2 linked regions of the Saccharobesus litoralis genome follow. The protein of the gene in region 1 interacts with the protein of each later gene in a pairwise test. Links are inferred from orthologs where the notes say so. Each region holds a gene or a part of one and is shown on either strand. Other genes may lie near its edges.

What was found.
Region 2: the proteins of dnaA (region 1) and C2869_RS07475 interact in binary tests that used the Escherichia coli proteins (3 or more experiments, as listed by UniProt). The link is inferred for Saccharobesus litoralis from one-to-one orthologs.

Annotation. Positions count from the first base shown.
Region 1 is NZ_CP026604.1:2,320,730-2,329,854, forward strand. Bases 6,195-9,125 are described here. They hold dnaA (chromosomal replication initiator protein DnaA), read right to left. Parts: upstream 8,407-9,125; coding sequence 6,982-8,406; downstream 6,195-6,981. Other genes in these bases: dnaN (DNA polymerase III subunit beta), read right to left, coding at 6,195-6,963; rpmH (50S ribosomal protein L34), read left to right, coding at 8,926-9,060; rnpA (ribonuclease P protein component), read left to right, coding at 9,067-9,125. Also shown: C2869_RS08005 (sensor domain-containing protein), read right to left, coding at 1-400; C2869_RS08010 (FIST signal transduction protein), read right to left, coding at 401-1,549; gyrB (DNA topoisomerase (ATP-hydrolyzing) subunit B), read right to left, coding at 2,277-4,697; DNA replication/repair protein RecF, read right to left, coding at 4,702-5,808; more of dnaN, read right to left, coding at 5,860-6,194. UniProt on the Escherichia coli protein: Plays an essential in the initiation and regulation of chromosomal replication. Binds in an ATP-dependent fashion to the origin of replication (oriC) to initiate formation of the DNA replication initiation complex once per cell cycle.
Region 2 is NZ_CP026604.1:2,160,655-2,174,164, reverse strand. Bases 8,064-10,907 are described here. They hold C2869_RS07475 (D-sedoheptulose-7-phosphate isomerase), read left to right. Parts: upstream 8,064-9,113; coding sequence 9,114-9,701; downstream 9,702-10,907. Other genes in these bases: C2869_RS07465 (BadF/BadG/BcrA/BcrD ATPase family protein), read left to right, coding at 10,316-10,907; C2869_RS07470 (BON domain-containing protein), read left to right, coding at 9,723-10,298; C2869_RS07480 (YraN family protein), read left to right, coding at 8,700-9,098; C2869_RS07485 (penicillin-binding protein activator), read left to right, coding at 8,064-8,734. Outside these bases: C2869_RS07510 (sulfatase), read left to right, coding at 1-1,121; C2869_RS07505 (SemiSWEET family sugar transporter), read right to left, coding at 1,312-1,686; C2869_RS07500 (TonB-dependent receptor), read left to right, coding at 1,881-4,226; C2869_RS07495 (PhzF family phenazine biosynthesis protein), read right to left, coding at 4,490-5,392; rsmI (16S rRNA (cytidine(1402)-2'-O)-methyltransferase), read right to left, coding at 5,860-6,693; more of C2869_RS07485, read left to right, coding at 6,890-8,063; more of C2869_RS07465, read left to right, coding at 10,908-11,218; glucosamine-6-phosphate deaminase NagB-II, read left to right, coding at 11,237-12,241; C2869_RS07455 (hypothetical protein), read left to right, coding at 12,346-12,843; C2869_RS07450 (ATP-binding protein), read right to left, coding at 12,926-13,510. UniProt on the Escherichia coli protein: Required for the timely initiation of chromosomal replication via direct interactions with the DnaA initiator protein.

The sequences.
Region 1 (9,125 bases):
TTAAAGCTAATAAAAGAACCTGTTCACCATCTAGCTTAAATAGGTCTTCTCGTGTTTTATCAAAAAATTGGCAACCCGCAATATTGATATCCGTTATCTGCCCTTCTCGATTAAAACTAAACACAGCTTCGGGGCTAGCATCAACTAACGCTTGCTGACGCGCTAAAGTAGCGATAGTCTGTTCTTGATATAAGTGAGTCTGCTTTAGTTGATGCTTAAGCTGAGAATTTATTTCATTAAGTTCATCTGATACTAACTGCAAACTATGCTCAAGCATCGCCCTATCAGTATCACATTGCTCAAAAGCCTTTGATATTTCATCAAGTACTTGCGCCGTTTCCGGCGTTACTTTAATACCATTACCTTTTTTTCTTAGAATTCTGGACAGTAAGCGATGCATTTAAGACTCATAAATTAGCGTTATAGTCATGGTTTGATTGTGCAGGCGAGTGTGAGACGAATGATTATTCGGTGCTAATTCACCATACGAATAAAAGCCTAAGTAATTAAAACTTGGACCTAAAATATCATAAGCGACTTCCAGTTCCTCCTCAGTACGCTGATTTAAAACCAGTCGCCTGCCAACACAGCTCACCATAAATACTAATCCATTACACATATCATGGCTTATCGCTTTAGAGGCAGATTCAGCAGCAATTTCCGAAGCATCAATTAGTCGTTCAAAGTTTGCTTTCATTAATGTCGCGGTGCTACCTCTGGGAATATCACCAGCGAAAGTCATCGAACGCTTTTGCTTATCAACATCCAGAATTGTTCGAATAACAGGTTTACACTTTTGTTTTGCGTCATTGGTGTCTGACCTTGGGTATCTGACTAATAAAGGAAAACGTAAAGCGGCAGCGGGTAATTCATTAGCATGCTCACCTAAGTATTTTTCATATAATGCCAAAGCCGGTTTATCATCAAGCGTATAGAGTACATTTTTGTCAGACTCAGTAACGATCCTTTCAGGCCCAAACGGATCCCACCCTCCTTCACTACCAAATCCAACATGTAAATTGGCACCATAAAAACCACAAACCAAGACAACTCCTTCATAACATATGTCATTGTGCCAAACATAAGTTTGTTTAAAGTCAGTGCCATCGGCGGCTAAGCCCCCCGTACATATAACCTCAGTCGGTAATGCAATATTCAAACACCTTGCTAGCTCAGAGCCATTAACAACATGACCATCACTTAACACCATCACGTACTTCAAATCGTCATCTGGCAATGCACAAGCGAGTTTATCTGCTGCAGATGCTATGTCTTGCTCTGTAATAGATTCAGTAGCGATGCGTACTCTCGAGCTGTCAAGATTGACGACAGTAATAGCAAGTACGTCGTCTAAGATTTCCGTATTTTGGATTACCCCCGCAGTTGTACAACCAATAATTTCTGCGTTAGGAAATGCCTCTTTTAGTTGCCTTTTAACACCACAATACAAAGCAACACTACCAATAGCGAACACTAATCTAGCATCGAGATCGCATATTATGGGCTTATCCCATTCATCATTTTCAAAGCAGTACTGAGTGGTTTTCATAAGCAAATACTTGTTAAATAAGCTGTAAGAAGAGTATTGCAGGCACTATTTAAAAGTAGCAGATAAACTGGAAAAGTGTATAAGGAGAGATAGTTAATATTCTGCTTTTAGATGGAGAGGGAAATTAGTGAAATACAGTTAATGTTGATTAACTATCTACACACTATAGTTAAAACAACTTGTAATAATACTGCCTTTTCAAACAAGGATTGGCGATAGCATTTTTCATTTACTAATGTAGTTCTAATACCCTTTCCAACTAATTTTGATTAGTTGAAATCTTATTTGTAGAGATTTGCTTAAGGCGCTTACTTTTGAAACCTACTGAAAAGCAGGTACTTAGGATTTGTCAGGAGTGAAATACTGTACCAAGATAAAGAAACGATGTTTGGCAATATTACGTCTAAAAGCTAAGTCTTTAGCATCTCACCTATTATTGTCGAAATAAATTTCGACCTACATGGAAGTAGGGAATGCAGTTAAGCGTCAGGAACAGCGCACTGCGACCTACATGTAAGTTGGGAATGCAGTTAAGCGTCACGAGCAACGCATAGCGGCCGACATTAATTTAGTTTGTATTTCAACCTCGGTGCTTTCAACTGATCAATTTATTTTGAAAGTAGTACTAAATTGAATTGCTAGGGCTTGCTTTCAGTTTACTAACTTTAAAAACAAAAAACCGAGGCTAGCTCGGTTTTTTTAGATTATGCATTCAAACCCAAATTAATTAAACATCTAGGTTCGTTACCTCTAACGCATTGGTTTCAATAAACTCACGTCTTGGTTCAACTTGATCACCCATTAATGTCGCGAATAATTGATCCGCCGCAATAGCGTCTTCAATTGTCACTTGTAACATACGACGCGTTTCTGGGTCCATGGTAGTTTCCCACAGCTGGTCTGGATTCATCTCACCTAGACCTTTGTAGCGCTGTATGTAGATACCTTTACTCGACTCGGCAATAAGCCAATCATAACCTTCTGCAAAGTTATCAACGACTTTAATCTTTTCACCACGTTTAATATAAGCACCATCTTCCATCAATGAGCTAATCGTAGCACCAGCTTTAGTTACTGTTTTGTAATCAGCAGTATTAATAAAGTTGTGGTCAATGATATAAACATAGTCAACACCATGGGTACGAATATTAAATTGCGGTAGGTATTGTTGGCGCTCTATATCGAATTTAACTTCAGCAGCATATATTGATTCACTGCCTTCTTCTTTATTTAAATCGGCAAGTACTGAGTCAACCCAAGCTTGAATCGCGTCTTTATCTTTCAATTTATCATCAGTTAACATGTCAGCAAACTGAATGACATTAATCAGTGACGAGTTCCAATTACGAGCAAGTCTAGTTTTAATTTTGTTGGCCGTTTGATAATCGGTAACAATTGTTTCTAGCGCTTCGCCTGTGATTGCAGGCGCACTTTCGTTTACATGGAATGATGCATTTTCTAACGCCAAGTTAGTTAAGTAGCTTTCTAATGCATCTTCATCTTTAATGTATCTTTCTTGCTTACCTTTTTTAACCTTGTATAAAGGTGGTTGAGCAATAAAAATATGACCTCGTTCAACAATTTCAGGGAGTTGACGATAGAAGAAAGTAAGAAGTAATGTACGAATATGGGAACCATCGACATCAGCATCGGTCATGATAATGATTGAATGATAGCGAAGTTTTTCAATATCGTATTCATCTTTACCAATACCACAGCCTAATGCTGTAATTAGCGTACCAACTTCAGCAGAAGACAGCATCTTATCAAATCGAGCTTTTTCAACATTGAGGATCTTACCTTTCAGCGGCAAGATAGCCTGGTTTTTACGGTTACGACCTTGCTTAGCTGAACCACCCGCAGAATCACCCTCCACTATATAGAGTTCAGAGTGAGCTGGATCTTTTTCTTGGCAATCCGCTAGTTTACCTGGCAAACCTGCAATATCTAATGCACCTTTGCGGCGTGTCATTTCACGAGCCTTACGAGCCGCTTCACGCGCTCTTGCGGCATCCATGATTTTACTCACAACCGATTTAACATCACCTGGGTTTTCTAATAAAAACTCATTTAGCTTTTCTGCCATGGCTTGTTCAACAGCAGACTTAACTTCACTAGATACTAATTTATCTTTGGTTTGCGATGAGAATTTCGGATCAGGCACTTTAACTGAAATAACTGCAGTTAAACCTTCACGCGCATCATCACCTGTTGTTGAGACTTTTTGTTTTTTATTTAAGCCTTCTTTTTCAATAAAGCTATTTAGTGTACGCGTTAATGCCGCTCTAAAACCGGCTAAATGCGTACCGCCATCTCGCTGCGGAATATTGTTTGTGAAACAGAAAATATTTTCTTGGAAACCATCATTCCACTGCATAGATACTTCAACGCCAATACCATCTTCTTCACGTTGGCTAATAAAGCTAAACGCATTTGGATGTACAGGGGTTTTATTTTGATTTAGATATTCAACAAACGCTTTGATACCACCCTCATATTTAAAGTGGTCACGACGATCATCTCTTTCATCTTGTAGAATAATAGAAACACCAGAGTTTAAAAAGCTCAACTCTCTAAGTCGTTTAGCTAAAATGTCGTAGTGGAATTTTGTATCACTAAATGTTTCTTTTGAAGGCCAAAACTGTATTGTCGTACCGGTTTTTTCAGTATCACCAATCACAGCAAGAGGCGCATCAGGTTCACCATGAGTGTATGTTTGTTCGTGAATTTTACCTTCACGACGTATGGTAAGCGCCAGTTTAATTGAAAGAGCATTAACTACCGAGACACCAACGCCATGCAATCCACCTGAAACTTTGTAGGAGTTATCATCAAACTTACCGCCCGCATGTAAGACAGTCATAATAACTTCCGCGGCAGACACACCCTCTTCAGGGTGAATTGCTGTTGGTATACCACGACCATCGTCAGATACGCTAACAGAGCCATCAGAATGGATGGTTACAACAATGTCACGACAGTGTCCTGCTAAGGCTTCATCAATACTATTATCTACAACCTCAAAAACCATATGGTGTAGACCCGTGCCATCATCCGTATCACCAATGTACATACCCGGTCTTTTACGTACTGCATCAAGACCTTTTAGTACTTTAATCGATGACGAGTCATAAGTTTGTTCTGACATTTACTTACCTTTCATCTATTAACACTTGAGTTCCATGTTCCACGTGGAACACTTGGTATTCTCTATCTATTAATTGTTGTATTAGGGTTAAATCTTTTTTGATACTAGTAATAATGACTTGGCGTTCCAAATTAACTAAATACTTAATTAGTTTAGTTAAGGTGGTTTCATCAAGTTCAGCTACGACATCATCAATTAACCATATACATTTTTTGCTCGAGTTTTTTTCTATAAATTGACTCGCTGCTAATAGCATGCAAATCAACAATATTTTTTGTTCACCACGTGACAAGATGTTTTTAGCTGGCGTATCATCAATTTTAAATACCAGCTCATCTTTATGTACTCCATACTGAGTAGAGCCACGTTTAAGATCTAATTCAATACTTGAATTTAATATATCACCAATGTCCTCAGCTTCTTTCCAACCTCTTTTATATTCAACTTTTAGTTGACGTTGTGCGAGCAAGTTTTGTTGCCCTAACAATGAAAAAGTATCCAATAAAATTGGTGAAAATTGTTCTACGACATTGGCTCTGAGCTTAGATATTTGATTGTTAAGCTCAACTAATTTTGGTTGCCATGTTTGAGCAAGTCGTCTGTCACCAAATTTCAATGACTTATTTCTTTGCTCAATACTGCGATCATACTCTCGATATACTTGAGAAATAGTTTCATGTTCCACGTGAAACACTAACCAATCTAAAAATCGCCGTCTAACTAATGGGCCATCTTCAAGTAAGCTTGTACTAAGAGGTGAACAATTTACTATTGGAAAAAAACTAGATAACTCACTTTGCTTACGTACAGGTTTACCGTCTATACGTATTTCACTTTTACCATTTAGCGTTTTTCTAATACCAAACCGATTAACCAACTCATCGCAATGACCGCGTACTGATACGGTTAAATTATCTGTGCCTTTTTTAACTAAATCTTGAGTTTTATGGGTTCGAAAAGATCGACCAAAGCCAAGTAAATTAATGGCCTCGAGAATACTAGTTTTACCACTACCATTATTGCCAACAATAAGATTACAGCCCGGTTTTAGATCGAACTCCAATTTTTCAATATTTCTAATATTGCTTAAAACCAGCTTTTCTATGTACATAAACAAATAAGCCCCGGCGACTTGGCCAGGGCTTTATTTTACAATCTAAATTTATAGGCGCATCGGCATTACAACGTAAAGCGATGAGTCATCTAAGTTATCTTCAATTAACGCACTGCTGTTTGCATCGCCTAAGGTAATTTTGACTTCATTAGATTCAATCGCATTTAGGATATCAATCACATAAGCTACGTTAAAACCAATTTCTAACGAGTCACCTTGGTAATTAACGTCAACCACTTCTTCTGCAACTTCTTGCTCTGGGTTGTTAGCTGTAATGGTTAGTTCGCCACTGGCTAGGTTTAACCGAACCCCACGAAATTTTTCATTTGATAAAATGGCAGCTCGAGAAAAAGCTTGTTTTAAATAATCTTTTTCACCAATAACCGTTTTATCACCACCTTTAGGTAATACACGACGATAGTCAGGAAAACGGCCATCAACCAACTTACTAGTAAACGTAAAATTCTCGGTATTTAAGCGGATATGATTTGAGCCAACCGATACGTAGATGTTGTCCTCTGTATCTTCGATCAATCTGAGTATTTCCGTAACACCCTTACGAGGAACAATAACCTGACTTTCTTGTAATCGCTCGTTGGCGAGTTCATGCTGGGTTAAAGCTAAGCGGTGTCCATCAGTGGTAACACAACGGATCATGTTCTCTTGTGTTTCTAATGACATACCATTCAGGTAATAACGTACATCTTGCACAGCCATCGAAAACGATGTTTTCTCAATTAAGTTTTTAAGTACTTTTTGACTAACCGCAAAATTAATTTCACTTTGCCAATCTTCAAGATTAGGAAAGTCTTTTGCGGACAGTGTAGATAGTGAGTACTTACTTCTTCCACACTTAATGATTAATTTGGATTCGTCGAGCACAAATTCAATTAACGATTGCTCGCTTAAACCTTTACAGATATCAAACAGCTTTTTAGCCGGTACTGTAATCTGCCCATCTTCAGAAGCTTGTACCAACTCAACAGAAGCGACTAGCTCCACTTCTAAGTCGGTACCGGTAATGGATAAAACACCATCGCTAATATCGAGTAAAACATTGGACAAGATTGGCAGGGTATGACGACGTTCCACGGTTCCAGTTGCTAGTTGCAACGGTTTAAGGATGTCTTCACGGCTTATAGCAAATTTCATTTTTATTATATCCGTTGGTTACGACGATAACGTTCGAATTAAGTTAAGGTAGTCTTCTTTAATATCGAGGTTTTCTTCTCGAAGCTCTTTAATTTTTCGGCATGCATGCAAAACAGTTGTATGGTCTCTACCACCAAATGCATCGCCAATCTCGGGCAAACTATGACTGGTTAACTCTTTAGCTAAAGCCATAGCTACTTGCCTTGGTCGAGCAACACTCCTGCTACGACGCTTAGACAAAATATCAGCAACCTTAATTTTATAGTATTCGGCTACTGTGCGCTGAATGTTGTCTATTGTAACGAGTTTTTCCTGTAATGCGAGTAGGTCTCGTAACGCTTCCTTAACAAATTCTATTGTAATGGGTTTTCCGGTAAAATTAGCATGCGCAACAACGCGATTTAGTGCCCCTTCAAGTTCACGCACATGTGACCTTAAACGCTTAGCAATAAAGAATGCAACTTCATGCGGCAAGTTAACTTTGGCTTCTTGCGCTTTTTTCATCAATATTGCGACGCGCGTTTCTAATTCTGGCGGTTCAATCGCTATGGTTAATCCCCAGCCAAAACGCGATTTCAATCTGTCTTCTACCCCTTCAATTTCTTTCGGGTAGCGATCACTTGTCATGATGATTTGCTGGTTCCCTTCCAATAACGCATTAAATGTATGGAAGAACTCTTCTTGCGAACGCTCTTTTTTGGCAAAAAACTGAATGTCATCAATAAGCAAAGCATTGACTGAGCGATAGTGCTTTTTGAAACTTTCAATCGCATTATTTTGTAAGGCCTTTACCATATCTTGCACAAAACGTTCCGAGTGCATATAAATAACTTTAGCATCGGGATTACGATTTAAAATTTCATTACCAACCGCATGAAGAAGATGAGTTTTACCTAAACCAACCCCACCGTATAAAAACAAAGGGTTATACGAAACACCTGGGTTATCTGCGACTTGGCACGCAGCAGCACGCGCTAACTGGTTAGACTTACCTTCAACAAAATTATCAAACGTATAGTTTTCACGAATGTTTGACTTTAACTGCAAGCCCGCTTCGTTACGAGGCTGAACATTAGCCTTAGGAACATGCACGGCAGGTGCTGGGCTAAATGCAGGCGGTTTAATATCAGGAATACTATTTAACTTGTTACCTATTTCTAGTTTAGGTGCAGCTTGCTGCGCGACTCGACTATCTGTTGGCTTAGTGCCAACTTCAACTCTTAAACTAGGCAACTGACCACTATTAATCTGAGTTAAGTGCTGGTTAATAGTATCGGCATATTTATCGAGTACCCAATCACGCACAAATTTATTGGGCGCAAATAAAGTGACAACTCCACCTTCTTCGAGGCTTTGCAACGGTCTTATCCAAGTATTAAATTCTTGAGCAGGCAGATCTTGTTGCATGACATTTTGGCAATTTTGCCAGAGCGAGTTGGCCAAAGGATACTCCATTAATTAAGCAGGGGGTGCATTCAATCAAATTGTATCCACAAGTGCAACCATGCCTAGTTAACTTATTTCACAAGGCTAAAAAAACAAGTGTATCCTATTGTTTTTTAATAAAATATTCCTTAATTATTTTTGGTTATAAACCTCCATTTTTTACACCATTAAGATCTCGATTTTTTCTTGACTAATTCACTCTGTGGATAACTCGAGCATATATTAGCCAAACAACCAGAGTTATCCCAATTTAGATCAATTAATAGACAATTTTTGCTCAGAGTTAGTGCTAACTAGCGATAAATGAGCTAATCAATATTACAGCGAGATCCGATCAAACAAGGACTGGATCAAGATCCAGCATAGTTATCAACAATCAAAATTATTTTGCATTAGCTGAAGGATCAGCTTGATCTATTTATGACCACTAATATATAATTCGCGCCCTTCTAAAAGGCATGGCCGCCCTTTTAGTCTTACATTTGGCCACCAATTTGCAAATTTGGAAGTAATATTATGAAACGTACTTTTCAACCAAGTAACTTAAAGCGTAAGCGTACTCACGGTTTCCGTGCTCGCATGGCTACTAAAAACGGTCGTAAAGTTTTAGCACGTCGTCGCGCTAAAGGACGTAAAGTTTTAAGCGCATAATATCGCGTGAAAACTTATGCCTATGGTCGGGAGTTGAGACTCTTAACTCCCGAGCACTTCCAACA
Region 2 (13,510 bases), 160 kb from region 1 along the record:
ACAAACAAAATGGCTATTCAGTATTGGGTGGTGGCAAAATTTTCCATAACGATAGGGTGATCCGTGACGAAGAATGGGACTTTTATTTATTAGCTAAAACTTTAAAACAAAAGTACCAACTAGAAGGCCAAGATAAAATTGATGCCGAGTTAGCAAAAGCAGATGGGCCAAGTAAAAAATACAAGAACGGTAAGCTTTCCATTGTCCAAATGGCAACCGGTGATGATGCCATTTGGGATTACCATGTCGCGCGTTGGGCCGCAGATGAAGTGAGCAAACAACACGATAAGCCTTTCTTTATCGCCGCCGGTATATTTCGCCCTCACCTACCTTGGCATGTACCAAAGAAATATTTTGATATGTATCCGCTGGATAACATTAAGATCCCACCTCATATCAAAAATGATTTAGATGATTTACCTTACGAGCCTTCTAATAAATCCGAACACGATATGATATTAGAAGAAGGTAGCTGGAAAAGCGCTATTCAAGGCTATCTCGCCTCTGTGACTTATGCCGATGTGCAAGTGGGTCGTATTTTAGATGCTTTAGAGCAAGGACCAAATGCTGACAATACCATAGTGGTATTATGGGGCGATCACGGTTGGCACTTAGGTGAAAAGCATCGCTGGCGTAAATTTGCTTTATGGGAAGAAGCCACTCGCACCCCGTATGTTTGGTATGCACCAGGGGTAACAAAACCGAATAGTAAAACCGACACCCCAGTTGATTTACAAAGTTTGTGGCCGACGCTTGCCGAGTTAACTCATACTAAAGCACCGGATTTTGTTGAAGGCGACAGTCTAGTTAAACTATTAAGCCAGCCAAACGCCAGTTGGACACAACCTGCAATTACGACTCAAGGCTTTAATAATCACGCGATCCGCTACCAGCACTATCGCTATATTAGTTATCGCCAAGGTGGTGAAGAATTTTACGACCACAGCAATGATCCATACGAGTGGTATAACAAAGCCGGAAGCGATAAATATAAAGCCAAGCAAGTTGAGCTAAAAGCCATGATCCCAAGCTTGAATCGCCAATGGCAAGACGCGGCTAAGATTTATGGTGGCGATCCTAAATACAATAAATTAAAGAAATCAAAAATGGTGACGGATTAATTGTACCAAGTGTGATTTTCTGTAACCCTGTAGGTGCACTATGTAGGTTTTTAATGAGGGCAGGATTTACTCCTGCAAATACAGAGTAATTAGATGCCGAGTGGAAGAAGATTAAAATCCAATGCCGTTAACTTAATGACATTGGTACTAATCTACCCCCGACATATTTAACGCGCTTATAGGCTGTTATTTAGCGCTCTGATTTATCAGAGCGTAAATTTCGCACAATTTGGTACAAAATAGCGATCGCCAATACAAGAGTGATGGTATTAGCAAAAATCATCGCTGCATCATTTTTAATCCAGCCATAAGCCAACCACAGCGCAACACCAAAAGTAAACAAGCTATACATGGTGACAGACAAAGCTTTAGTTTCGCCTGTTTTTAACACTTTTATCGCTTGAGGGATAAATGAAATAGTTGTACAAATTGCGGCAACAAAACCAAGTGTATCGATGAGATCCATAAAAAGAATACGAAGGAGAAGGACTGTCTCAATTGTATTATAAAAAAAGAGTAAACACGATAGCGCTTTAAGATTAACGCTCAGTTTGCCTATTGTCACAATCATCCACTAAGATTAAAGCAACTCACCAGAACTATAGTCAAAGTGATCAGGTTTTAGGGGAAGCCGTCAAGCTTCGAGTCCCCATGAGCATATGCTTTATTATGTGATTGGGGCGAGTAAGCGCTGACAATGAACCATAAGACCTGAGCGAGAAGACTATATATTGCTATGTCATTGTTAAGAAAAACACCATGAAAAAAACCTTTTTTCGAGTCAATTTTAACTATCTAACAAGTAGCATCTTTGTTTCCGCCTTCTTTTTGCCCAACATTTGTCTTGCTGAAATAGAAGTGATTAAAGTCACAGCAACCAAACGCTTAGAAGAGCAACATGCTGTCGCTGCCTCCATGCAAGCCCTAGGTGAAAAACAGATTGAAAATCTAAATATAGGCTCAGCCGATCAAGTATTAGACCATATGGCCAATTTAAGCCGTAATGCGACGAATAATGTAAACGCTGGTTTTTCTATTCGTGGCGTAGGAACCAATAATTTTCATGGCAATGTCAGCAGAGCAGTAGGTATTTATAGCGACGATGTGTCGTTAAGTAACCCTTATACGGGCGTGGCTAACGTATTTGACATTGAGCGGATAGAAATTTTACGAGGCCCTCAAAATACCTTATTTGGTCGCAATAGCATGGGCGGCGCGATTCATTACATTTCAAAAAAGCCGCAAATAGGCGGTGGTTTGGATGCAAGTATCAATGCGAGTTTGGCCCAATACAACGCACATAATTTACAAGCGGCTGTCGGCTTTGACATTAGCGAATACAGTGCAGCTCGACTCGCGATTAATACTCAAGCTCGCGATGGGTTGTTTACCAACATGGCACCAGAGCGAGAAGGCGAAAAACTCGGAGAAATTGACAAAACTGCATGGCGCGCGCAATTGGCATTCGATTTAAGCCAAGATACAGAGCTACTCATTAAATGGCATGGTGCCCGTAATCAAGGAAAAGGCTTAGGCCACAAAGCGGTTGGCTTGCGCGATCCCAATGATCCTAGCCAAGCTTGTTCAACCCAAGAAATACTAAAAGGTAGTCAATTTAATCAAAAGGTTAACTGTGTTACCCCTTCTGGATTTAACCCATCTTCTGATGACTGGCATACGTTATATGATGTTTCTCCTGTTAAACAGCAGGTTGAACATGATGGTCTGCAACTCAGTTTAAGTCATGAGTTTACAACGTTTAAACTAGACTTAATTTCAGCATGGGATAATACCCAAGTTCAGTTTTCTGAAGATTTTAGTGGCGAAGTGACTTTGCGCTTTATTGCCTATCAAGACTCGCAATTTGAGCAAAGTAGCCACGAGTTACGCTTAACTTCGTTAGACGATAACCGCTTTGATTGGGTTGTAGGGCTATATTATTTCACTGAAGACATGCTACAAACCACTAACGTCAGACGCCAAGTCATTGCTAATGGCGCCCAGATCACACCACATAATATTTTAGACCAACAGGACAACGATCTGTCCTTATATGGTATTTTCGATTATGAGTTAACCGCAAAACAATCTGTTTCGATTGGTCTTCGGCAAATATCCAATAAAAAGTCGGCTAACTCTCATTTTGGTGTTATCCGTACTCCGCTAGACAAATTTCCCGCACAACAGTTTATTGACCGACATATCGTACTCAATGAAACAGGCGATACCCAGACTCAATGCCCACCTAGCAACGGCGTACCCTGTGTTTTAGATTTTCCAAATCTTAATTTAGAAACAGACAAACTGGTTTACGACATTCGTTTTCGTCACCAATTTGACGATTTAGTTTATGGCTATGTCAGTCATTCCACAGGCTTTAAATCTGGTGGCTTTGATTCACGTGCCTTAGCCGCTTTTTTTGGTGATGTTGAACGCCCCGTTGGCCCTGAAGAAATTCAAGCCTATGAAATAGGGTTTAAATCGTGGTGGAACAACCGACAATTGCGCGTCAATAGCGCGATATTTCACTATAATTGGCAAGACTTACAAACCTTTGATGTAGTCGACGGTATCCCGGGCTTTGTCAATATTCCTGAAACCAAACTTGCGGGAGCTGAGTTAGAAATTGACTGGCAACTACTGGAACAAACCCTACTATCAACCAATTTAGGTTATTTAACTAGTGAAATTACTGACGCAGGATTGCTAACAAACGTTGAGCAAGGCCATGGTTTACAAAATATTCCCAAATACAGCGCCACGGTTAGATTGGAACAACAATTCTCAACTCGTTTAGGGGCCGCGAGTGCCTTAATCGAAGGGCAATATATTGCTAAGCAAGTCGATTCGCTCAATTACGCTGATGATCCATTCTCCACCAAAAATAGCCAGTTTTATGCTAATGCACGGTTCAATTTGAACCTAAATTCGCAAACTATAGTGTCGTTATGGGCCCAAAACATCACCCGAGAAAAAACTTGCTTACAAATTGATGCCCTAGATGATCCAACTCAAGCCTCTCGCTCTGACTTATCTGGCATTCTCATGTGTAACCCAAGTGATGGCGTTCGCCAATTAGGCGTTAGTCTCAAGGTAAATTGGTAAGACTGTCGCCGTGTCAGAAAATCAGAAACTAAAAAGACGTCAACCAGTCTGACGTTATTTATTTAATCTGTATGTAACTATGCAGCGTGTTTGTAAATAGAGGGGTATTTTCTACCAAAGGTATAAAAAATTACCGTTATACCTGAGAAATCAGGTATCTATTGCCTTTGTAGTACCTGCTATCCTGCGGGCACCAAGAGTAGGTGCCTGAATAGCCAGCCTTGTTTCAACTAATCAAAATTAAATTGCAAAGATACAAGATTCTAGGTTGATAAAAAGAACTCTCCCTTACTGACTAAAACACAGTGCCCCGCGACTTTTGCAGAGGTCACTAGCCCATTGTTTTTATGTGCGCTGATGAATAGCTCGCTCTCCCTGCCCATTTCAACACCTTGAGTAACTTGCCAATTAAATTGACCGCTTTCACTATTATCTAACTCGGCTAGCAATGCTGCTAAAGCACAATTAGCACTGCCCGTTGCTGGATCTTCGTTAACGCCTAACATAGGGGCAAACATACGAGCTTGTATACGCTGATTGGCTTGTTTTGCATATACATGAACGGGGTGAGCCAATTGCTGAAAAACACTAAGATTTAACGTAACAGCCGCCAAAGCCTGTAAGTTATTTAACTCAACAAATATAAAAGGCAAGCCAACTGAGGCAACTACAGGTTGATGGTTCTCTAGCGTAATATCATTGGCTGATAAACCGATAGCACCAGCCACAAGTTCAACGTCAACAGTTTCTTTTCGGCTAAACGACTCTGGGCTCGTTAGTTGATAACGCAACGCCTCCTTGCCATCACCTATAAATTCTATCGCGACCTTACCTGCTAACTCATCAAAAATGACTTGTTGGCGTTCACCTGCTAACAATCCAGCTTGGTGTAAAACAAAAGCTGTACCTAAATTGGGGTGTCCTGCAAACGGTAACTCTTGTGTGGGTGTAAATATACGTACTTGAAAGTCACATCCCGCTTGTTTTGCTTTTTCTGATACAGGTAAAACAAAGGTGGTTTCAGGAAAATTAAACTCAGCCGCTATTTTTTGCATTTGAACATCACTCAAGCCCGCTGCATCCGGAATAACCGCTAGTTGGTTCCCACCAAACTGACTTTGAGTAAATACGTCGCAAATATAATAAGTAACACTTTTGTTAGGCATAAGATGAACAAACACAGAATTTTAAATGAGGTCAATATTTAAAATAAATTTATCCATTTTGAAACGACAAGGCGATTAGCAAGCCTTTATATAAGTTGAAAGCTCGGCTTTAGCAGGAATATAGTCTTCTCGCTCAGGTCTTATGGTTCATTGTCAGCGCTTACTCTCGACTTTGCTTACATGGATGTAAGTACTTAGGTTTCGTCGGGAACAGGAAACCTGTGGCTCCTGCGTCGTCCTAATACCTAAATCCCTTTAGGCAACCCCAATCACATAGTAGAGCATATGCTCATGGGGCCTCGAAGCTTGCCTACATGGATGTAGGTAAGGAGCGAGAGCAAGGATGCGGTAGCTTTGACGGCTTTGCCTACATGGATGTAGGTAATTAGGTTTCGTCTGGAACTAGAAACCTGCCCCTAAAACCTGATCGCTTTGACTATGAGTCCAGCCATACGCCAATATATTTTCTACTCGAGCCCTAAGCCATATTGATAAACATCTTTTTTCTTTAAGCCGAATGTGTCGGCAACGATACCGGCAGCGGTTTTAGGTGGTAAATGCTGTTGCAGCGTTTTAAGTAGATTTTTAGCTTTGTCATCCATTTGAGCCGCTTGTTTTACCCCCTCAACAATCACTACAAACTCGCCTTTTTGTTGATTATGGTCGGCCTTGATCCATGCAATCACGTCACTAACTGCACCGGCTTTTATTGTTTCAAAGGTTTTAGTTAACTCGCGGGCAATGACAATATGACGTTCATCGCCCAATACTTTTTGCATATCGTCTAAGCTAGCTAAAATACGGTGAGTTGATTCGTAATATACAGAACAATAATCGCGTTCAACTAATGTTGCTAACACATCGCAGCGCGCTTTACTTTTGGCCGGTAAAAAGCCACCGTAATAAAACTGGTCAGTGGCAACGCCGGCTGCACATAGTGCTGTAACAACTGCACTGGCTCCTGGAATAGGCACCACTTTAATATTATGTTCACGACAGGCTTTAACTATAACGTAACCAGGATCATTAATCAGCGGCGTGCCTGCATCCGAGATTAATGCTAAGTTTTCACCTTGTTTTAAACGATAAATGAGTTTATCACTCTGCTCAGTTTCGTTGTGATCATGATAGGCAATTAACGGCGTTTTAATTTCAAACTGACTAAACAGCTTTTTTGCGACACGTGTGTCTTCTGCGGCCACGTAATCCACATCAGATAAAGTTTGAATTGCCCTTGCGGTAATATCGCCAAGATTACCTATTGGGGTTGCAACTACGTATAAGGTGCCAATGTCTGCCATTTTCGGTTTTAAACCTGCTGAGTATTCAATCTGGTCGGCGATTATACGTTAATATCGCTAATTTACGACTGTATACTCAGTTTTAAATATAAGCCATTCCAAAATAAGCAGGTGCTTGTAATTACTGACTGTGGAGCCATATAACTGGCTATAGTAAACTATTGCTAATATCTAAGGCCTTAAGGATAGAAATGGAATGAAGCGTGTATCACGTGCCTTCAGTTTAATTTCAAGTATTGCATTACTCGTTGCTTGCGGTAGTACTCCTGAAAAACCCGCTCAGGTAAATCAACCTAAGCCACAATTAGAAACACCTGTCGTTGAAAAAAAACCGGAACTAACCGTTGCCGATTACTTACAACGAGCCAATGAAGCAAGTAACCCGTCGCAATCCACTATTTGGTATACACGTGCAGCCGACGCTTGGTTAAAGCAAGGTGAATACGCTAAAGCACACGCATTACTTGAGCAGCTCAATAGCGAATTGCTCAGTCCGTTTATGCAAAATCAATTCACATTATTTAAGGCCGAAGCTTTAACTGGCTTAAAGCAATATCAGTTAAGTTTTAATTTGGCTAAAGACTTACCTATTATTCAAGGGTTTGAACAACGTGTATGGCAAGTAAAAGTGACCTCAGCTAGCCATACACAGCATCATTTAGCAGCAGCCAAGGCGTTAATTGGCGCTCGGCAATATATTGCGACAGACGATCAAACCGGTTTAACCCAAAATAGTGATGATACGTGGGCGCAGATAACACAACTAGGCACCGAAGGTTTACGAGCCTTTGACAATGAGCAAGAAAAACAACTTTCCGGCTGGTTAAATCTACTGAATATAACCCGAACCTACGCTGACACCCCCAAACAAATGTTGGTTAATATTCGCCATTGGCAAGCACAATATCAAGGGCATCCCGCTGCAAGCCAATTACCTGACAGCTTATTAGCCGCGCTTGAAACTGAACCTTATCGCCCGAAAAACGTTACGGTATTTTTACCTTTATCAGGTAAATTCGCTCGCCAAGGGCAAGTGGTCCAGCAAGGGATTATGGCTGGCTATTATAGTCAGCAAAATCTATTAAGTTTAGATACACTAACTTTTGTTGATACCAACAACACAGATATTGCCACACTGGAATTGGAAACTGACTTTATTATTGGCCCTTTACTCAAATCGAATATAGAAGCAGTTCAACAAAAATTTACCCAAATCCCGATTTTACTACTAAACCAATTAGACGAACTCGCGCTTGACAAAATGCATTACGCATTTAGCCTATCGCCGGAAAGTGAAGCTCGCCAAGCCGCGCAAAAGCTAGCAGAAATTGGTTATCAGCACCCTATCGTGATTGCAGCAAATAACAGTTATGGCAAACGAGTTGCTGAAACCTTTATCAGCGAATTTACTGAACTGACTAACATAGAGCCTGAAGTCGCCTATTTTAAAAACAGCCAAGAAATAAAAGCCTCAGTTGAATATTTAATGGAAACAGACGCGAGTAAACAGCGAATAAAAACCATTAAAGCGTTACTTGGCAACCCAAGCAATTTTGAGTCTGACGCGCGTAACCGCCAAGATGTCGATTTAATTTATGTATATGGCAATACGGCGCAAATAAAGTTATTAAAGCCTTATGTCGATATTAACACGGCTCCTTTTGCTAAACCTTCGCCCATTTATACTACGTCTAATGGCTTTAGTTCCGATTTAACCATTGCCGATTTAAAAGATTTAAATGGTATTAGTTTCAGTGAAATGCCTTGGGTACTGCCAACCCGTAAACAAGAAGTTACCCTAGCCAGTGAAATGCAACAACTGTGGAATGGTAACGATGATAAAGCCGCGCGCTTATTTGCATTTGGTTACGACAGCTTTCGTATTATACCGCACCTAGCGCAAATGCGCGCGTTTTCAGGCTTTCATCATATCGGTTTAAGTGGCAAATTATTAGTTGAACCCAATGGCATGGTTAGCCGTCAACTCGCATGGGCGCAGTATAAAAATGAGCAAGTCGTCGAATTTAAACCTGTTCACTAATGTTGTTACAAAAGTGTCGTCTCGATTACGTGGCGCCTCATTTGAGCAAGAAGCCAAGCGCTTTATTAGCCAACAGGGCCTTAAGGTACTGGCAGAAAATTACCAAATAAAGGGTGGCGAGTTAGATTTAATCGCCAACGACAAGGGTAAATTAGTATTTATTGAAGTACGCTATCGACAATCAGACCAATTTGGTAGTGCAGCCGCTAGCGTAACGAAAACCAAACAAAAAACGCTGCGCAAAACGGCACAGCATTATATGCAGGCCCAAGGCTTAAATAGCCAACATACATTTTTTCGCTTTGATATCATTGCCTTTGACGGAAGCCCGCAAAATATCAACTGGATTAAAAACGCTTTTTAATAATTATTAGTTTTTATGCAAGACCTAATCAAACAAAGTTTTACCGAAAGTATTCAAAGTAAAATAGTCGCGGCTGATATGTTAGCCGACGCTATCGAAAATGCAGCACAAACCATAGTAAACTGCCTACTACAGGATAAAAAAGTTATATGCTGTGGTGATGGTATTGCCTACGGTGTCGCTGCAACCTTTACCTCTATGCTGGTTCAACCTGCGGGGGCAACTCGTCCTAGCTTGCCGGCTGTATTACTGCAAGGCAATAATACCCAATTATCGGTATCTGCAGGCTACAATCAGGCTGAATATATTTATGCTGAACAATTAAAAATCGTCGCCCAACCAGGAGACGTTTTATTAGTATTAGCGAGCGACCCTAATAATGCCGTGTTAACCCGCACCATGGAAGCAGCGGTTGCTAACGATATGATCATCATTGCGATTACCGGTGACGACGGTGGAGAAGTCGCTGGTTTGATCAGCACTAATGACATAGAAATAAAAATACCCGCTAACAAACCCGTGCGAATTGTTGAAGTGCAACAACTTATCGCACATTGCTTATGCGACGCCATCGTCAATACCTTATTTCCAGGAAGCCAATAACTTTTACCAAGAAGAAGAAAAATGAAAAAGTCTTTACTCGTTATTTTAAGCTTATGTTTTTTATTACAAGGCTGCGCAGCGCTAGTCGTAGCAGGGGCAGCGGGAGCGGTTTCAACCGCTCACGATAGGCGCTCATTAGGCGCACAAATTGAAGACAGTGAAATAGAATTTAAATTAAACAATGCACTGGGCGAGTCCCCTGAACTGTATAAAATAGTCAATGTGGCCTTTATAAGTTTTAATCGAAATGTGCTGATTGTCGGCCAAGCGCCCTCGCGTCATCTAAGCTTGCAAGTAGAGCAATTAGTACACAATAACCGCAATGTACGTAACGTGTTTAATCAAATTCGCATTGGTAAACCGGTGGGCCTAGAAGTTCATGCCGACGATGCTTGGATTTCGACCAAAGTCAAAAAACAATTACTCACCGCTGAAAAGCTTGATGGATCGCATGTCAAAGTTTACACAGAAAACAATGAAGTATTCTTAATGGGCTTAGTTAATGATAGCGAGGCTCAACAAGCGATTGAAGTAGCACGTAATGTACGCGGTGTGATAAAAGTAATTGACGTATTCGAACGCGTTAAAACCCAATAAAGCATTGAGTGGCCCAAATGGCAAAACCAAACTACCTAATAGGCGTAGACGGCGGTGGCAGCAAATGTAAAGCCATAGTGTACGATATTGCCAAACAAACTTACCTAAGCACTGGGCTTGCCGGACCCGCTAATATCGCGTTAAATTTACCTAAAGCTAAACAAGCCATTATAGAAGCTTGCAAGTTAGCCATATTTAATTCAGGTTTAAGCCACTTACCGCTCGAACAATTTGCCGTGGGCGCAGGCGTTGCCGGGGCCAATGACCCCAAAGCTAAGCAAGCATTACTTGCTTGGCAACAACCCTTTGCTTCTTTACACGTAACTACCGATTTACATATTGCCTGTTACGGCGCGCACAATAGTCGCTTTGGTGCAGCCATCATATTGGGAACAGGTTCGTGCGGTGTTTCAATAACCGAAAATCAATCTCAAGACGACTTTTTAATGTTAGGCGGCCATGGTTTTAAACTAGGAGATAAAGGTTCTGGTGCTTGGCTGGGTCTGCACGCGGTGCAACATACCTTAGAGGTATTAGATGAGCTAAGCCCCGCCAGTATGTTAAGCCAAGCCGTTATTGAACAATCGGCTCCAGACGCGATGCAAATATATAGTCAATTTGAGGCGGCTAACTCAGCTAAATTTTCCTTATTAGCGCCGTTAGTATTTAGTGCGGCTGATCAAGGTGATGCGCTAGCCACTGCACTATTGCGCGAAGCGGCGTATTATATTAACGCCATGATTAAAAAGTTACTTGCGACTAAACCCGAGGGGTTAACCCTACTCGGTGGGCTAGCGCCTTTATACTTGCCTTGGTTAGACCAGACTCTTGTCGACCAACTATCGCCGGCACAAAACCCTCCGGAATATGGCGCCGTTTTTTACGCGCAACAATGCCAACAAGCAAACCTTAAAGCTTAAGCTTGAGACATAAATATCATGACTGCATCAACTCCCCTATTTGTACAAGAAGCCTTGGAAACACCAGAGCGAATAGCCAATCAACTTGAAGAAAACGATCACACAACAGACAAGCTAGGGTCTCATTTACGTTTAGTTTCGCCTAAATTTATCTATATTGTTGGTCGCGGTTCATCAGATCACGCAGGCTCTTTTGCTAAATATTTGTTTGAAATTGAAACCGGTATTCCTGTGGTTGGCGCGACCCCTTCTGTAACGAGTGCTTATGGAAGTTCAATAAAATTAGACGGCGCCTTAGTATTAATGATTAGCCAGTCTGGACGCAGCCAAGATGTAATTGACCAAGCTAGAATGGCAAAACTCTCAGGTGCCTATGTTGTCGGCTTAGTCAATGACGAAAATTCGCCATTGGCAGAAGAGTGCGATGTATTGTTACCACTAAAAGCCGGTGGCCAGAAAGTGATAGGAGCAACTAAAACAGTGCTCACTACCTTATCAGCATTATTGCAATTAGTGGCTAAATGGACCCACAACAAAGAGCTCAGCTCAGCTTTATACAAATTACCCGACTTAATGGAACAAGCTTGCCAATCAGAGCCGATCATCACCAACGCCATGTTAAACTCAATTGAACATTGTGCTGTACTCGGCAGAGGATTTGGTTATGCCATTGCCAAAGAAATCACCATGAAGTTAATGGGTAATTGCTGCATACACGCAGAACCTTTCAGTTCAGCGGAGTTTGCCCACGGCGCAGTCGGTATGATTGACAAAAAGCTCGGTTTACTCAGTGTCGATTTACGCGACGAAGCCTTTGCTAAACACCAACAACAAATTCAAGAATTTATTGATGCCGGTTTAACCGTTCACAAGCTCAAACAACCCATTTTCAATTGCCCAGAACGCTTAGCCCCTCTTACATTATTACAGCGCTTTTATTTAGATATAGCTAATGTCGCTATTGAACGCGGCATTGATCCAGACCGACCACCAGGTATGCAAAAAATGATCAAAACCTTCTAACGCTAATTTTTACATATGTAACAGTGAGCAGTTATTACCATCGCACTATTGATAGAGAAAATGATAAGCGTTATCATTTAGAAAAAATCAATAGGTAATACATTATGCGAAAATCACTAGTAGCCTTAGCAACGGGCGTATTGTTAACGACAGCCTGTTCGAAAAATGAACCACAAGACCAATGGGCGGAATATAAGAATATTGCTCAATCTGTTTTAAGCCAATCAAAAGACGCTAAATTTGATTCTATCGCTCTAGGATCACAAAAACTCGTTGCACAAGCCAAAATCGTTTTAGGCTTATTTTTACCTCGTCATCCAGAATGTAAAGAATACATAAATGCAGTGTTAGCCGCTGCTGACTTAATGCAAACGCTCGACTTAGATGCCATTGAAGCCGACTATCACGCTGACGGTAAATTACCAGCCATGAAAAACGCCAGTTGCTATCATGCGAAAGATTTATTAGTTCACCCAGCCACAGTTACTGTAATGGCCAAAACTGAACAAGACAGCCCGTTAACACGTAAGCAGATGGCACACGAAATAGAAGAAGTGCTTATGCACTTTGAACAAGTCGCTGAGGCAAGTAGCAAAAACTAGCTAGAAGAATTGTTTTAATTTAGGCCGATGGCTTTTAATACATCGGCCTTTATATAGAGCCGATTTTCCAATCGAGTTAATATCAATTACCATCAAACCTTGGCTTAAACTCTTCCATTACCTGTTCAAGGTTATCAAGTGAGAAACCACGATAGCTAACTTTGTGTTCGCTCAAGTTCATCTTGGCAAGCAGCCCCTGAGCTTTGCCAATCAATTTAGCTTCATCATATTTACTTTGATTGCGCTTAACTTCAGCGATTAACACTATCTTATCGAGCTTGTTAATAGCGACAATATCTATCTCGTCTCTACCCTTGTTATTCCAATAACTTCCAATCTGATTAAACTGGTTGGATTCAGCAAGGATCGCTTTAAATAGCCCTTCTAGTTGCAAACCAGAAAAAGTTGAAAAGTCGCGTTTTATATGAGCTTTGATGTAATCAAAATTATCCATTTCAACCGCGCTAGCGTTTGAATGAATAAACGTGAACCAGAAATTAAGAAACGGATCTTCAATCGAGAAACGGGTATCTCTTGTCGTTTCCTTAGATGATATTGGTTTGTATTTGCTTACAACATTAAAGTTTTTTTCAAGTCGTTCCAAATGAACGTCAATTCCGGCATCCACATAGTTTTTAATGTCTGAACGCGAGGTTTTACCGCGAGC